3 regions of the Lysinibacillus sp. S1 genome follow, and region 2 is predicted to be linked to each of the others. Evidence: a T-box and tRNA genes for the amino acid it is inferred to sense, from the RefSeq annotation. Region 2 holds a T-box; the other regions hold tRNA genes.

Region 1 (5,390 bases), 1.2 Mb from region 2:
TTTCAATATATTCATTAAGACCTGTTTCTTTTTCAATAGAAATTAACGCACCTATTCGACGTTTAGCCATATAACTTACAGACTTCTTCATAGCCTCAATAAGTCTTGTTTGTTCTTCTTCTTCTTGACTTGATGAACGTTGGAATAGCTTTCCTCGTCCAATTTGTTCTAAACCACGTCTGATTTCAGGTTGGAAAATAATAATAATCGCTAGGAAACCAAACTCAATAACTTGTTGTAGCATCCAGCCAAGTGTTTGTAACCCTAAAAGGTCTGTTGCAATTCGTGCAATAATAATGACGAATATTCCCTTAAGTAATTGGACAGCCTTCGTACCTTTAATGAGGGTTAAGACTTTATAAACAACGTACCAAACGAGCAGTACATCAATGAAGTTAATAACAATATTCACAGGTGTTAAATCCGTGAAATGTTCGATAATTTGCACGTGGCATCCCCCACTTTTCATTACGAATCCATACACATTCAAGTATATCACATTCTTATCAAATGTAACTTTTTTCAAATAAAAAGTCTACTCAGAAGAGTAGACCTTTCAGCCTCTCACGTGCACTATTTTTTAGGACGTATAGAGTGTTATTTAGTTTCTTCTTTTTCCTCAAATGTCATGGCTGTCTTAACAGAATTTTTAATTGTATACCATAACCATTCAAATACTTCGTCAATTTCTTCGATTCTCCCTGAAACTACCGCTGAAGATGCCATATATTGCCCGTTGATTACTGTGACGTTGCCATCAACTTCACCTTCAACAATCAAATCGCCATTTTTCACAACAATATCGCCTTTTACCACTTCTCCTTCAGGGACAATCACTGTTTGACCATCCACAACTAAATTAGGTTGCTTGGTCACCGAGAAATGCTGGTCATCCATGAAGCTACCCAATAATGTAGCACTCATGAATAAGCAAAATACTGCTGCTGCCACAAAGAACGGATGCCGGCGAATCCATTTTTGTATACCTACTCGACTTTTTGGTTTTGGTAAACGAGCCATAACTGCTGCTTCAAAACTCGGAGGCGCTGTAATGTGGGAAGCACTCTTCACAAAGGCGATTGTTTCACTCAATTCTTGCATCAACTGTTTACAATCATTACATGTATGCAAGTGTTGTTTCAACTCTTGCTCATGCTCACGACTAATGTCACCGTCTAAATAATCATGCATATAGTCTATAATATGCTCTGGACAAGTATTCATGACGCTCCCCCTCCTACAGATTGTTTAATTGCTTACGTAATGCCTCACGTCCGCGGTGAATCCTCGTTTTCACCGTTCCAAGCGGCATATCTAAAATCTCGCTAATCTCTTGTAACGATAACTCTTCTATATATTTCAATACTATAACCGAACGGTATTTATCCGGCAATCGTCCAATTTCATATTGAATGCGATCTTGCAGCTCCATTTGTTCTAACTGCTCCTCTGGTAGCTGGTCATCTGCTGCGATTTGCGAATACATATCAAGCCCTTCTGTACCAGCTACTTCTGCATCTAAATAATAATCCGGTTTCTTTTTTCGAATACGGTCAATGCAGAGGTTTGTCGCTATGCGATAAAGCCACGTTGAAAACTTTCTTTTCTGATCAAATGTATGCAAGTTCATATAAGCTCGCACAAAAGCCTCTTGAGCAATGTCTTCAGACTCTTGTTTGTTGCCTAACATTCGATAGCATACTTGGTACAGTTTGTGCTGATAGAGACTCACAATATCGGCAAATGCGTTTTGATCGCCTTTAAGCACTTGTTTTATTCTCTTATTTACTAACGCATCCATTGTGTTGACTTCTCCACCTTTACAACTGTCTTATACTATACGAAGCACCAATAAGAAAAGTTTCGTTTTAATTCAATTATAGCAAAAGATTTTTATGCAATGTGGCAACAGGCAATTTTTTGTCAAATTTTCTTTAAACTAGTGTTTCGCCAAATAAAGATCCCATTAATGCAACAGCCACATTTGCTGTTGTATTCTTTTCATCTAATATAGGATTTACCTCTACAAACTCTGCTGAAGTTACCATGCCTGATTCTTGTAACATTTCCATTGCTAAATGGCTTTCTCGGTACGTAATTCCGCCTGGAACTGGTGTACCCACACCTGGCGTATAAAGTGGATCTAATCCGTCTAAATCAAGTGATAAATGTAAGCCATCAACATTTCGTTCCTTTAAATAAGCAAGTGCATCTTCCATCACACGTGTCATGCCAAGTCGGTCGATTTCATGCATTGTATATACTTTAATTCCTTGTTGACGTATCAATTCACGTTCTCCTGGGTCTACTGAACGAGCTCCAATTATAATCACGTTTTCTGGCTTAATTTTTGGAGCATAGTTGCGAATTTGCACTAAACGTTCATGTCCTAGCCCAATACTAACGGCTAACGGCATCCCATGTATATTGCCTGAAGGTGTTGTTTCAGGTGTATTTAAATCTGCATGAGCGTCATACCAGATAACACCGAGATTTTTGTAATGTTCACCTAATCCAGCTAATGTTCCAATAGCAATGCTATGGTCTCCACCAAATACGAGTGGGAATTTCTTTTGTTCCACTACTTCATGCACACTATTTGCTAATGCAGTACTAACATCTACAACTTCCTCTAAATTTAGTAATTTTTCATCCACAGCTCCGTCAGCAAGCTTTTGACTAACACGAATATCCCCTTGATCCTGTACATCGTGTCCGATAGCCTCTAAACGTTCAACAATACCTGCATATCGAATAGCACTTGGTCCCATATCTACCCCACGGCGTGTTTGTCCGTAATCTGTTGGTACTCCAATAATAGAAATATTAAGTTTATTCATGTTTTTATACCCCCTAAAAGTTATAAGATTATTGTAAAGCCTACATACCACTTGGCTCAACTCGACAAAAAGTTGTATATTTATTCATTTATAAATAACATAAAAAAATCTCCTACTGTTTTCAGCAAGAGATTAGTTATCTGTAGTTAATATAACACTTTTGAATAATTTTCATTCTAAAAAAGTGAGCCATGAAGGACTCGAACCTTCGACCCTCTGATTAAAAGTCAGATGCTCTACCAACTGAGCTAATGGCTCATAAAAGAAAAAATGGCTGGGGTACTAGGATTCGAACCTAGGCATGACGGAATCAAAATCCGTTGCCTTACCGCTTGGCTATACCCCAATCATTTATAAAACTGGTGGAGGGGGACGGATTCGAACCGCCGAACCCTAAGGAGCGGATTTACAGTCCGCCGCGTTTAGCCACTTCGCTACCCCTCCGAAATAACACAATAAGAATGGTGGAGGATGACGGGCTCGAACCGCCGACCCTCTGCTTGTAAGGCAGATGCTCTCCCAGCTGAGCTAATCCTCCATAGAAACAGGTGTTATATCACAGTTTATATTCTTTATAAAGCCTATGTTTTAAATGGTGACCCCTACGGGATTCGAACCCGTGTTACCGCCGTGAAAGGGCGGTGTCTTAACCACTTGACCAAGGGGCCAATATTACGTCTCAAACAAGACAAGAATTATAATAACATTTTTTATTAATAATTGCAATGCTTTTCCACAAATTTTTTTATGTATTATAGCATTTGAAAAAAGGACAAAAAAAATGGCTCCGAAGGCAGGACTCGAACCTGCGACAACCTGATTAACAGTCAGGTGCTACTACCAACTGAGCTACTTCGGAACAATGCTATTCACTTTGGTTTTAGACAACCTCTTAAGTACATTTATTATTATAGCAAGCATTATAAATAATGCAACACATTTTGTGAAAATTTTTATATTTTTTGTCGAAGTATCCTCCTATATTCGTTTGAAAGCATAATAGTTCTCTATTAATTCTAATATTTCTATTTAACGTACTAAATATTCTTGCTGTATATTATTGTAATTGTTAAAATAAAAATAGTTTTATGAATTTTCTATCAAATTTTCTGGGGGAGGATGTTCAAGATGGTATCAAATGATTTAATTGCACCTGAATTTTATAACATCACAGAGGAATTAGAAAAATTTTCGCAAGATAGTGATCGCCAAGCAATACGTTGGTTAAATACACAACAAGAGAGACGTACAGTTTCTTATTTGGAGCTTAACCAAAAAATGAATCAATACGCAAACGCTTTTACGGAGAAGGGGCTTCAAAAAGGTGATCGTGTATTAGTTATTATTCCTCGACTTCCAGAAGCCTATTTCGTTTTTCTAGGCTGCTTAAAGGCTGGTATCGTACCCATTTCATGTTCAGAGATGCTACGTGCAAGCGATTTAGAATATCGGATGGAACATTCTTCTGCTAGTGCAGTTATTGCTTATGAGGCTTTTACTAGTGAAGTTGATCAAATTGCTTCTTCTGTAGACGCATTGAAAAATAAACTAGTGATCGGTGCTGCGAAAGGAGATTGGACTTCTTTAGATGAATTAGCAAGCAGCCAGCCAGCTACATTTACAGCCGTAGCTACTACACGTGATGACATGGCATTCCTTTCTTATACATCTGGTACAACTGGTAAACCTAAAGGCGTTGTTCATTCACATGGCTGGGGATATGCACATATTAGAACTGCAGCTTCAAAATGGCTTTGTGTACGTGAAGGAGACCTCGTGTGGGCAACAGCTGCTCCTGGTTGGCAAAAGTGGATATGGAGTCCTTTTTTATCCACAATCATGCTCGGTGCTACTGCATTTGTCTATCATGGTGGATTCGATGCAAAAACCTATCTTCAATTAATGCAGGATGAAAAAGTTAATGTTCTATGTTGTACACCGACTGAATACCGAATTATGGCGAAAATCGATAATTTACAAGACTACAATCTATCATCTCTACGTAGTGCCGTTTCTGCTGGTGAGCCTTTAAATCGTCCAGTTATCGAAACATTTATGAATCATTTTGGACTAAAAGTACGTGACGGCTATGGACAAACAGAAAACACATTATTAATTGGTACACTCGAAAACACAGAATTACGTCCTGGATCTATGGGTGTTCCAACTCCAGGTAATATTGTACGTATTATCGACAATGAAGGGAATGAAGCGCCAGTTGGAGAAGTTGGTGATATTGCTGTTCACAAATCTTCACCAGCTTTATTTAAAGAATATTATAAAGAACCAGAGCGCACACAAGCTGCATTTCGTGGGGATTGGTATATTACAGGTGATCAAGCAAAATGTGATGAAGACGGTTACTTCTGGTTTGAAGGTCGTGGAGATGACATTATTATTTCATCTGGTTATACGATCGGACCATTTGAAGTTGAAGATGCATTAAACAAACATGAAGCTGTACAAGAATGTGCAGTTGTAGCTGCGCCAGATGAAATTAGGGGGCATATTGTAAAGGCATTTGTTATCTTACGAGAAGGCTTCAAAGAA
Region 2 (5,390 bases):
TCTAAACGTTTTAACACAACTGCATGCTTGCTTTCGTAATCTGCTAATTTCTCACGTTCTGCGTTGACTAACGCTTCCGGTGCTTTCGAGACAAACTTCTCATTCGATAATTTACCTGTAACAAGCTTTACTTCTTTTGCCCATTTCTCTAATTCTTTTTCAAGACGGGCAATTTCTTCCTCAAGATTGATCAGTCCAACAAGAGGCAGGAATACCTGTGCTCCTGTCACAACAGCGGTCATTGACTGTCCTGGGGCCTCTAAACCTTCACCAATTGTTAAAGTGTCAGGATTACAGAATTTTTCTAGATATGCTTGATTATCTTTAAGTACAGCTGCTGTTGCTGCATCTTTCGCTGAAATAAACAACGGTACTTTTTTGCTCATCGGTGTATTTACTTCCGCACGAATATTACGTACTGAACGTATAATATCCATTAGGAGCTTCATATTATCTGCTTCATCAGCAAAATGAAGATCTGTGCGTACTGTTGGCCATGCTGCCACTGTAATAGATTCACCTTCGTGTGGTAAGTGCTGCCAGATTTCTTCTGTAATGAAAGGCATAAATGGATGTAAAAGACGCATTGTTTGATCTAGTACGTAAGCTAAAATAGATCGAGTTGTCTTTTTAGCTGCTTCATCCTCACCGTAAAGTGGTAATTTTGCCATTTCAATATACCAAGAACAGAAATCATCCCAAATGAAATTGTATAATTCACGGCCAACTTCGCCGAATTCATAACGCTCTGCAAGAGAGGTTACMCSTRCWYWSSWRTCATTTAAGCGCGTTAAAATCCATTTGTKAGCTACAGATTTTTCACCAGTTAAATCGATCTCATCATATGTCATACCATCCATATTCATAAGCGCAAAACGTGATGCATTCCAAATCTTATTGGCAAAGTTCCATACTGCTTCAACTTTTTCAGTTGTATAGCGTAAATCTTGACCAGGTGATGAACCAGTAGCTAAGAAGTAGCGTAATGAATCTGCACCGTATTGTTCAATGACATCCATTGGATCAACACCATTGCCAAGTGATTTACTCATTTTACGCCCTTCACCATCACGTACTAAACCATGAATTAGCACATCTTTAAATGGACGTTGATCTGTAAACTCAAGGCCTTGGAAAATCATTCGAGAAACCCAGAAGAAAATAATATCATAGCCTGTTACTAATGTATTTGTTGGATAGTAACGTTTATATTCTTCATTTGCTTCATCTGGCCAACCCATAGTAGAAAACGGCCATAGTGCTGAAGAGAACCATGTATCTAGTACATCTTCATCTTGCGTCCAGTTTTCTGCATCTGCTGGGGCTTCTTTACCTACGTATATTTCGCCTGTTTCATTATGGTACCAGGCTGGGATTTGATGGCCCCACCATAATTGACGAGAAATACACCAATCGCGTATATTCTCCATCCAGCGGGAATATGTGTTTTCAAAACGAGCAGGAACAAAGTTTACTTTCCCTTCTTCGTCCTTTTGCAGCTCTAGGGAAGCATCAGCAAGTGGTTGCATTTTAACGAACCATTGTGCTGAAAGATATGGCTCAACAACAGCACCAGAACGTTCAGAGTGTCCTACTGAATGCATATGCTCTTCAATGCGAATTAACACACCTGCTTCTTGTAAATCAGCAACAATTTGCTTGCGGCATTCGAAGCGATCCATTCCTTTATATTTGCCAGCAAGATCATTCATTGTGCCGTCTTCATTCATTACTAGAATGCGCTCTAGATTATGACGATTACCAACTTCAAAGTCGTTCGGATCATGGGCTGGTGTCATTTTTACAACCCCAGTACCAAATTCCATATCAACGTACTCATCAGCAACAATTGGAATTTCGCGACCTACAATCGGTAAAATAACGTTTTTACCAATTAAGTGCTGGTAACGCTCATCGTTCGGGTGAACAGCTACCCCAGAGTCACCAAGCATGGTTTCGGGACGTGTTGTAGCAACTTCTACATAGCCAGAGCCATCAGCTAATGGATATTTCATATGATAGAAGGCACCTTGCACATCCTGATAAATTACCTCGATATCAGATAATGCTGTTTTTSCTBCTGYGTCCCAGTTGATAATACGTTBACCACGATAAATTAAACCTTTTTCATATAACTGAACAAAAACTGTTTTTACGGCATCTGAAAGACCTTTGTCTAATGTGAAACGTTCACGTGTATAATCTAATCCAAGACCAAGCTTTGCCCATTGATCACGAATATGTCCAGCATACTCTTCTTTCCATTCCCATGTTTTTTCGAGGAATTTTTCACGTCCTAAATCATAACGTGTAATATTATCCTCACGCAGCTTGGCTTCTACTTTTGCCTGMGTTGCTATACCAGCATGGTCCATACCTGGCAACCATAGGGCATCATAGCCTTGCATGCGTTTCATACGAATGAGAATATCTTGCAATGTTGTATCCCAAGCATGACCAAGGTGTAATTTACCTGTTACGTTCGGTGGTGGAATAACGATTGAATAGGGCTTTTTCCCACTTTCAGGCTGTGCCTCGAAGAACTTCCCTTGTAACCACCATTCATAGCGACCAGCTTCAATGGACTGTGGGTCATATTTAGTTGGCATTGAAATGTTTTCTGTCATATTGACTCCTCCTATTGTTTGAAAACTGTTGGTAAAGAAATACTATTTATTTTTTACCCAATAAAAAAACTCCTCTCGTCTAAAAGGACGAAGGAGTTTTAGTTCGCGGTACCACCTTTAATTCCAGCAGGGTTAAGATAAATATTAAATAACATATTTTCTCAGCCTATTCTACTGGCTCTCAATTCGGTAACGGTGTTTAACCGGCTTTAACTACTATTAGTTCACTAAAGCTGCTCAAGGGCTACCTTCAATTTCGTACAAATAGAAACTTCTCAGCTACCGTTTCCTCTCTGAAAATGTAGTCAAAATTTACTCTTCCCTATCATAGCATCTGTATTTGATTTTCCTTATTGTACCGCAGGATCGTGTCATTTTTCAAGTGATTTAGTCATCTTTTAGTAAGAGGAAAGTAAATAGAAAAGGAAGTGACAATTCAAATGCGACGACGCAAGTATAACCCTTGGCTTTTACCACCTTGGCTACGACAAGTTCGTTTTTATTGCAGAACCATCATCGTGCCGATTTGTGCTTTTCAGTTTATCCGTGTCATTATTGTGCCAACATCAGGTGATTTAGTCTTCTTATTACTCCTGCTTCTTCTCTGCTATTTACTTTTGAAAGACATCATTTGAAACACGAACTTTAAGCGGTGTATATTCTTCTGTTAGATCCCAAATCATAGAAMGCACTTCATGCCAAGTACTGGATTCGCGTACAACAATATGGCTTGAGGATTCTCTTAATACAGCTTTTTGGTCAACTGTTGTAGAATTCTCTTGGCGTGAAGCTGCTGCTACTGCGGCWGGTTGTTTCACTTGAARARTTTCTTCAATTGCAGCCAATGTCTCCTCTTGTTCGAAAGCATGTGTTGATAGGTGCGGATTGTCTAACACATCTTTTTCAACAACAGGTTCATATTCATTGAAAGCACTTGTGACTGTCCACTCAAGCTGACACATCTGATTTGTTAGACTAGGGCGAATATCCTTGACCATTAAATCTTTGACATCTGATTCTTTTGGTAAATCCACATGTAAAGGAACGGCATACTCAAAATAACCAGTATCTCCTTGAATATCAAGGGCATCAATTGTAATTAAATCTTCATTTTCCGCAAATGCTTGCATATCTTGAAAATCAAAGCGAACGTGTGCGGTGATATGATAGATGCCCATAAGTCGCAAAGAATCCTCTAACTGCATTGCCTGCCACTGTGGCTTAATTTGAACAGCTGCTATTTCAGTTGGGCAGCCATATCCAGGAAAACAAAATGTTTCGCGCATATTCCAAGTTTTGTGTTCGATAATAATCCCTCCCTTTGCATCATATGACGATTTGAAGGATAGTATGCTAGGATGTTGCCATTTGAACAGAGTTAAAAATAGATACTACTAAAAAAATGGCATGCTAGAAGTAATAGTCTAGCATGCCATTCCCATGGATGTTCGTATCATTAAACATTTACTAATTTAATTTTATTAGCTACACGATCTGTTAGCATTTGTGTTGCCTTTGGTACGATCGGTTTAAAAATTGGATTGAGAACAGGGCCAGCTAACCCGCCTGCAATGACTTCTAAGAATCCTGTCATTTTAGTATTTTCAGCGTCGATACTTTCTGCGAGGAAATAGCCATTTCCTGTGAAGTTATCAGAAAGCCCCTTTAATTCAAATGTAACTTTTGATGGTGCTATCCATTCTAAGATTGTAATTTCTACTTCAACTGTTTTTTTCAAAACGCCAACATTGCCTTTAAAAGTCCAAGTGGAGTGTTTCTCATCAATCATTTCATGTGCATTATAACCAGGGACAAGCTTTGCCCATTTTTCCATATCACTAACGAAATCCCATACATGTTCAATCCCTACGGGTACTTCGACCGTGTGTGTGCCTGTTGCCATATCAATTCACTACTTTCTTTTATGAATAGCTATATTATAAACGATATCGCCCACAATTTGGCTATGCTGAAAGATGTAATTTTGACAAAAGCAGGTCCTTCATCCAGTATAGTTGAGCGTACTTACTAGTAAATATATGCTATTGTTCCTTTTTACTCATGTATTCCTCAAGCACTATAATGCCTTCTGCTTAATCCATTAAAAAAGGTAATGTCAATGGGATATAAAGCAATTTTACAAAGCGAGGGTTTATTCCATTCCGCTAGCATCCTTTCCAGGGGGGCGTTCGTGAGTGACAACACCTCTAAATAAAATGAGTAGTGAACACTTTTACTTTATTTGAAAATCTTGCTATTAAGAAACATTTTTATGGGGTGGGGTGGAAGGTGCTTGAATCCCATGGGATAGCTAAAGAGGTGAGCCATAGGAAAGCAAGTAGCCTACAACGGAAACCATTTTCCCCTTTCGCAAAAATTCTAGTGATGGTTTTGTTTTTCAACAGCAGAAGAGCATGCTAGAAATAATTCTAGCATGCTCTATCAAATTTTATTGCGCTAATTGCGCAAATACTTTATGGAATGCTGCCACTGTTGTCGCAATGTGCTCTTCCGTGTGAGCTGTTGAGATGAATAGTCCCTCAAATTGAGAAGGAGGTAAGAAAATACCTTCCTCTGCCATTAGACGGAAATATTCAGCGAATAATTGTAAATCTGATGTTTTAGCAGAAGCAAAATCAATGACATCTTCATTCGTGAAGAAGAAGCCAATCATAGAGCCTGCACGATTAACAGTGTGCGGGATATTATATTTAGTTGCTGCTTCACGGAAACCAGCCTCAAGCTGATCCCCTAATTTTTTAA
Region 3 (5,390 bases), 1.5 Mb from region 2:
AAGCGACTTGGAAAGGTCCGCCAGAGCAGGTAAAAGCCCTGTAGTCGAAAGTTCGTTCTCTCCTGAGTGGATCCTGAGTACGGCGGAACACGTGAAATTCCGTCGGAATCCGGGAGGACCATCTCCCAAGGCTAAATACTACCTAGTGACCGATAGTGAACCAGTACCGTGAGGGAAAGGTGAAAAGCACCCCGGAAGGGGAGTGAAAGAGATCCTGAAACCGTGTGCCTACAAGTAGTTAGAGCCCGTTAATGGGTGATAGCGTGCCTTTTGTAGAATGAACCGGCGAGTTACGATTACGTGCAAGGTTAAGCTTTAGAAGGCGGAGCCGCAGCGAAAGCGAGTCTGAATAGGGCGAAATAGTACGTGGTCGTAGACCCGAAACCAGGTGATCTACCCATGTCCAGGGTGAAGGTGAGGTAACACTTACTGGAGGCCCGAACCCACGCACGTTGAAAAGTGCGGGGATGAGGTGTGGGTAGCGGAGAAATTCCAATCGAACTTGGAGATAGCTGGTTCTCTCCGAAATAGCTTTAGGGCTAGCCTCGTGATGAGAATACTGGAGGTAGAGCACTGTTTGGACTAGGGGGCCATCCCGGTTTACCGAATTCAGACAAACTCCGAATGCCAGATATTTATACACGGGAGTCAGACTGCGAGTGATAAGATCCGTAGTCAAAAGGGAAACAGCCCAGACCACCAGCTAAGGTCCCAAAGTAATCGTTAAGTGGAAAAGGATGTGGCGTTGCACAGACAACCAGGATGTTGGCTTAGAAGCAGCCATCATTTAAAGAGTGCGTAATAGCTCACTGGTCGAGTGACGCTGCGCCGAAAATGTATCGGGGCTAAACGATTCACCGAAGCTGTGGATTGACATCTACGATGTCAGTGGTAGGAGAGCGTTCTAAGTGCGTTGAAGTCAGATCGGAAGGACTGGTGGAGCGCTTAGAAGTGAGAATGCCGGTATGAGTAGCGAAAGACGGGTGAGAATCCCGTCCACCGTATGACTAAGGTTTCCTGAGGAAGGCTCGTCCGCTCAGGGTTAGTCGGGACCTAAGCCGAGGCCGATAGGCGTAGGCGATGGACAACAGGTTGATATTCCTGTACCACCTCCTCACCGTTTGAGAAATGGGGGGACGCAGTAGGATAGGGTAAGCGCGCCGTTGGTTGTGCGCGTCCAAGCAGTAAGGCGTGTGTGTAGGCAAATCCGCACACTGTAACGTTGAGCTGTGATGGCGAGTCCGTATGGACGAAGTTCCTGATTTCACACTGCCAAGAAAAGCCTCTATCGAGGTGAGAGGTGCCCGTACCGCAAACCGACACAGGTAGTCGAGGAGAGAATCCTAAGGTGTGCGAGAGAACTCTCGTTAAGGAACTCGGCAAAATGACCCCGTAACTTCGGGAGAAGGGGTGCTCTTGAGCGTGCAAGCGCATGAGAGCCGCAGTGAATAGGCCCAGGCGACTGTTTAGCAAAAACACAGGTCTCTGCAAAACCGTAAGGTGACGTATAGGGGCTGACGCCTGCCCGGTGCTGGAAGGTTAAGAGGAGTGGTTAGCGCAAGCGAAGCTGCGAATTGAAGCCCCAGTAAACGGCGGCCGTAACTATAACGGTCCTAAGGTAGCGAAATTCCTTGTCGGGTAAGTTCCGACCCGCACGAAAGGCGTAACGATCTGGGCACTGTCTCAACGAGAGACTCGGTGAAATTATAGTACCTGTGAAGATGCAGGTTACCCGCGACAGGACGGAAAGACCCCGTGGAGCTTTACTGTAGCCTGATATTGAATTTTGGTACAACTTGTACAGGATAGGTAGGAGCCAGAGATCTCGGAGCGCCAGCTTCGAAGGAGGCGTCGGTGGGATACTACCCTGGTTGTATTGAAATTCTAACCCATGCCCCTTAGCGGGGCAGGAGACAGTGTCAGGCGGACAGTTTGACTGGGGCGGTCGCCTCCTAAAAGGTAACGGAGGCGCCCAAAGGTTCCCTCAGAATGGTTGGAAATCATTCGTAGAGTGTAAAGGCACAAGGGAGCTTGACTGCGAGACCTACAAGTCGAGCAGGGTCGAAAGACGGGCTTAGTGATCCGGTGGTTCCGCATGGAAGGGCCATCGCTCAACGGATAAAAGCTACCCCGGGGATAACAGGCTTATCTCCCCCAAGAGTCCACATCGACGGGGAGGTTTGGCACCTCGATGTCGGCTCATCGCATCCTGGGGCTGTAGTCGGTCCCAAGGGTTGGGCTGTTCGCCCATTAAAGCGGTACGCGAGCTGGGTTCAGAACGTCGTGAGACAGTTCGGTCCCTATCCGTCGTGGGCGTAGGAAATTTGAGAGGAGCTGTCCTTAGTACGAGAGGACCGGGATGGACACACCGCTGGTGTACCAGTTGTCTTGCCAAAGGCATCGCTGGGTAGCTATGTGTGGACGGGATAAGTGCTGAAAGCATCTAAGCATGAAGCCCCCCTCAAGATGAGATTTCCCATTACGCAAGTAAGTAAGATCCCTCAAAGACGATGAGGTAGATAGGTTCGAGGTGGAAGTGTGGTGACACATGGAGCTGACGAATACTAATCGATCGAGGACTTAACCAAAACGTTTGAAGCATTCAATGCACCGTTTATCCAGTTTTGAAAGAACAAGTAAGTTTAAAAAAAAGCTTGCATTTATACTGAAATATGGTATAATAAATCTTGTCTTTTAATAAGTCTAGTGATGATGGCAAAGAGGTCACACCCGTTCCCATACCGAACACGGAAGTTAAGCTCTTTAGCGCCGATGGTAGTTGGGGGCTTCCCCCTGTGAGAGTAGGACGTCGCTAGGCATAATACCCAGGAGGATTAGCTCAGCTGGGAGAGCATCTGCCTTACAAGCAGAGGGTCGGCGGTTCGAGCCCGTCATCCTCCACCATATGCCGGTTTAGCTCAGCAGGTAGAGCAACTGACTTGTAATCAGTAGGTCGTGGGTTCGATTCCTATAGCCGGCACCATTTTTTCGAGCCATTAGCTCAGTTGGTAGAGCATCTGACTTTTAATCAGAGGGTCGAAGGTTCGAGTCCTTCATGGCTCACCATTTTTAAATAATAATAAGCGGGTGTGGCGGAATTGGCAGACGCACTAGACTTAGGATCTAGCGCCGCAAGGCGTGGGGGTTCGACTCCCTTCACCCGCACCATTATTTTCATTGCCAGATAAAAAAAGCTTATGCACATGCGGAAGTAGTTCAGTGGTAGAACACCACCTTGCCAAGGTGGGGGTCGCGAGTTCGAACCTCGTCTTCCGCTCCAAATGTGCCGGGGTGGCGGAACTGGCAGACGCACAGGACTTAAAATCCTGCGGTAGGTGACTACCGTACCGGTTCGATTCCGGTCCTCGGCACCATTTTAAATGCGCCCGTAGCTCAATTGGATAGAGCGTCTGACTACGGATCAGAAGGTTATGGGTTCGACTCCTGTCGGGCGCGCCATAAGAACAACGGGAAGTAGCTCAGCTTGGTAGAGCACTTGGTTTGGGACCAAGGGGTCGCAGGTTCGAATCCTGTCTTCCCGACCATTTCCTAAAAATAAAAATATGGGGCCTTAGCTCAGCTGGGAGAGCGCCTGCCTTGCACGCAGGAGGTCAGCGGTTCGATCCCGCTAGGCTCCACCAATTCAATTACATGAACCTTGAAAACTGAACAAGCAAAACGTAATCAATAAAGTTTTAAGTAGCTAGTTTTGCTAGTGAACGAAACATAATTTTGGACATCAAACATGATGCCAGCAAAACAATTTGAGCTAATCAAATTTCTTTTATGGAGAGTTTGATCCTGGCTCAGGACGAACGCTGGCGGCGTGCCTAATACATGCAAGTCGAGCGAACAGAAAAGGAGCTTGCTCCTTTGACGTTAGCGGCGGACGGGTGAGTAACACGTGGGCAACCTACCCTATAGTTTGGGATAACTCCGGGAAACCGGGGCTAATACCGAATAATCTCTTTTACTTCATGATGAAAGACTGAAAGACGGTTTCGGCTGTCGCTATAGGATGGGCCCGCGGCGCATTAGCTAGTTGGTGAGGTAACGGCTCACCAAGGCGACGATGCGTAGCCGACCTGAGAGGGTGATCGGCCACACTGGGACTGAGACACGGCCCAGACTCCTACGGGAGGCAGCAGTAGGGAATCTTCCACAATGGGCGAAAGCCTGATGGAGCAACGCCGCGTGAGTGAAGAAGGTTTTCGGATCGTAAAACTCTGTTGTAAGGGAAGAACAAGTACAGTAGTAACTGGCTGTACCTTGACGGTACCTTATTAGAAAGCCACGGCTAACTACGTGCCAGCAGCCGCGGTAATACGTAGGTGGCAAGCGTTGTCCGGAATTATTGGGCGTAAAGCGCGCGCAGGCGGTCCTTTAAGTCTGATGTGAAAGCCCACGGCTCAACCGTGGAGGGTCATTGGAAACTGGGGGACTTGAGTGCAGAAGAGGAAAGTGGAATTCCAAGTGTAGCGGTGAAATGCGTAGAGATTTGGAGGAACACCAGTGGCGAAGGCGACTTTCTGGTCTGTAACTGACGCTGAGGCGCGAAAGCGTGGGGAGCAAACAGGATTAGATACCCTGGTAGTCCACGCCGTAAACGATGAGTGCTAAGTGTTAGGGGGTTTCCGCCCCTTAGTGCTGCAGCTAACGCATTAAGCACTCCGCCTGGGGAGTACGGTCGCAAGACTGAAACTCAAAGGAATTGACGGGGGCCCGCACAAGCGGTGGAGCATGTGGTTTAATTCGAAGCAACGCGAAGAACCTTACCAGGTCTTGACATCCCGTTGACCACTGTAGAGATATAGTTTCCCCTTCGGGGGCAACGGTGACAGGTGGTGCATGGTTGTCGTCAGCTCGTGTCGTGAGATGTTGGGTTAAGTCCCGCAACGAGCGCAACCCTTGATCTTAGTTGCCATCATTTAGTTGGGCACTCTAAGGTGACTGCCGGTGACAAACCGGAGGAAGGTGGGGATGACGTCAAATCATCATGCCCCTTATGACCTGGGCTACACACGTGCTACAATGGACGATACAAACGGTTGCCAACTCGCGAGAGGGAGCTAATCCGATAAAGTCGTTCTCAGTTCGGATTGTAGGCTGCAACTCGCCTACATGAAGCCGGAATCGCTAGTAATCGCGGATCAGCATGCCGCGGTGAATACGTTCCCGGGCCTTGTACACACCGCCCGTCACACCACGAGAGTTTGTAACACCCGAAGTCGGTGAGGTAACCTTTTGGAGCCAGCCGCCGAAGGTGGGATAGATGATTGGGGTGAAGTCGTAACAAGGTAGCCGTATCGGAAGGTGCGGCTGGATCACCTCCTTTCTAAGGATTATTTCGGAATACAAACCTTGGGTTTGTAAGATTACGTTTTGCGTTC

Evidence for each region. The T-box of region 2 lies ahead of ACHZEU_RS20935 (valine--tRNA ligase). A T-box ahead of a tRNA ligase gene usually reads a tRNA of that ligase, here a tRNA-Val.
Region 1: it has a tRNA-Val gene. The T-box ahead of ACHZEU_RS20935 (valine--tRNA ligase) is inferred to sense a tRNA for this amino acid. The anticodon was not compared.
Region 3: it has a tRNA-Val gene. The T-box ahead of ACHZEU_RS20935 (valine--tRNA ligase) is inferred to sense a tRNA for this amino acid. The anticodon was not compared.

What each region holds. Positions count from the first base shown of each region.
Region 1 covers NZ_CP173154.1:2,953,023-2,958,412, reverse strand. Annotated here, with positions in the region: gene cdaA (diadenylate cyclase CdaA) at 1-448, opposite strand, end outside; gene ACHZEU_RS14710 (anti-sigma factor) at 598-1,224, opposite strand; gene sigW (RNA polymerase sigma factor SigW) at 1,238-1,801, opposite strand; gene rocF (arginase) at 1,935-2,840, opposite strand; tRNA gene ACHZEU_RS14695 (tRNA-Lys) at 3,026-3,098, opposite strand; tRNA gene ACHZEU_RS14690 (tRNA-Gln) at 3,112-3,186, opposite strand; tRNA gene ACHZEU_RS14685 (tRNA-Tyr) at 3,201-3,284, opposite strand; tRNA gene ACHZEU_RS14680 (tRNA-Val) at 3,303-3,378, opposite strand; tRNA gene ACHZEU_RS14675 (tRNA-Glu) at 3,434-3,508, opposite strand; tRNA gene ACHZEU_RS14670 (tRNA-Asn) at 3,623-3,699, opposite strand; gene mbcS (acyl-CoA synthetase MbcS) at 3,969-5,390, shown strand, end outside.
Region 2 covers NZ_CP173154.1:4,171,648-4,177,037, reverse strand. Annotated here, with positions in the region: partial or broken gene ACHZEU_RS20935 (valine--tRNA ligase) at 1-2,627, opposite strand, end outside; T-box leader at 2,708-2,965, opposite strand; gene ACHZEU_RS20930 (valyl-tRNA synthetase) at 3,239-3,913, opposite strand; gene ACHZEU_RS20925 (CoxG family protein) at 4,084-4,530, opposite strand; gene hemL (glutamate-1-semialdehyde 2,1-aminomutase) at 5,077-5,390, opposite strand, start outside.
Region 3 covers NZ_CP173154.1:2,624,154-2,629,543, reverse strand. Annotated here, with positions in the region: rRNA gene ACHZEU_RS13040 (23S ribosomal RNA) at 1-2,588, shown strand, start outside; rRNA gene rrf (5S ribosomal RNA) at 2,703-2,818, shown strand; tRNA gene ACHZEU_RS13030 (tRNA-Val) at 2,829-2,904, shown strand; tRNA gene ACHZEU_RS13025 (tRNA-Thr) at 2,908-2,983, shown strand; tRNA gene ACHZEU_RS13020 (tRNA-Lys) at 2,991-3,066, shown strand; tRNA gene ACHZEU_RS13015 (tRNA-Leu) at 3,084-3,168, shown strand; tRNA gene ACHZEU_RS13010 (tRNA-Gly) at 3,206-3,280, shown strand; tRNA gene ACHZEU_RS13005 (tRNA-Leu) at 3,286-3,374, shown strand; tRNA gene ACHZEU_RS13000 (tRNA-Arg) at 3,383-3,459, shown strand; tRNA gene ACHZEU_RS12995 (tRNA-Pro) at 3,469-3,545, shown strand; tRNA gene ACHZEU_RS12990 (tRNA-Ala) at 3,566-3,641, shown strand; rRNA gene ACHZEU_RS12985 (16S ribosomal RNA) at 3,784-5,335, shown strand.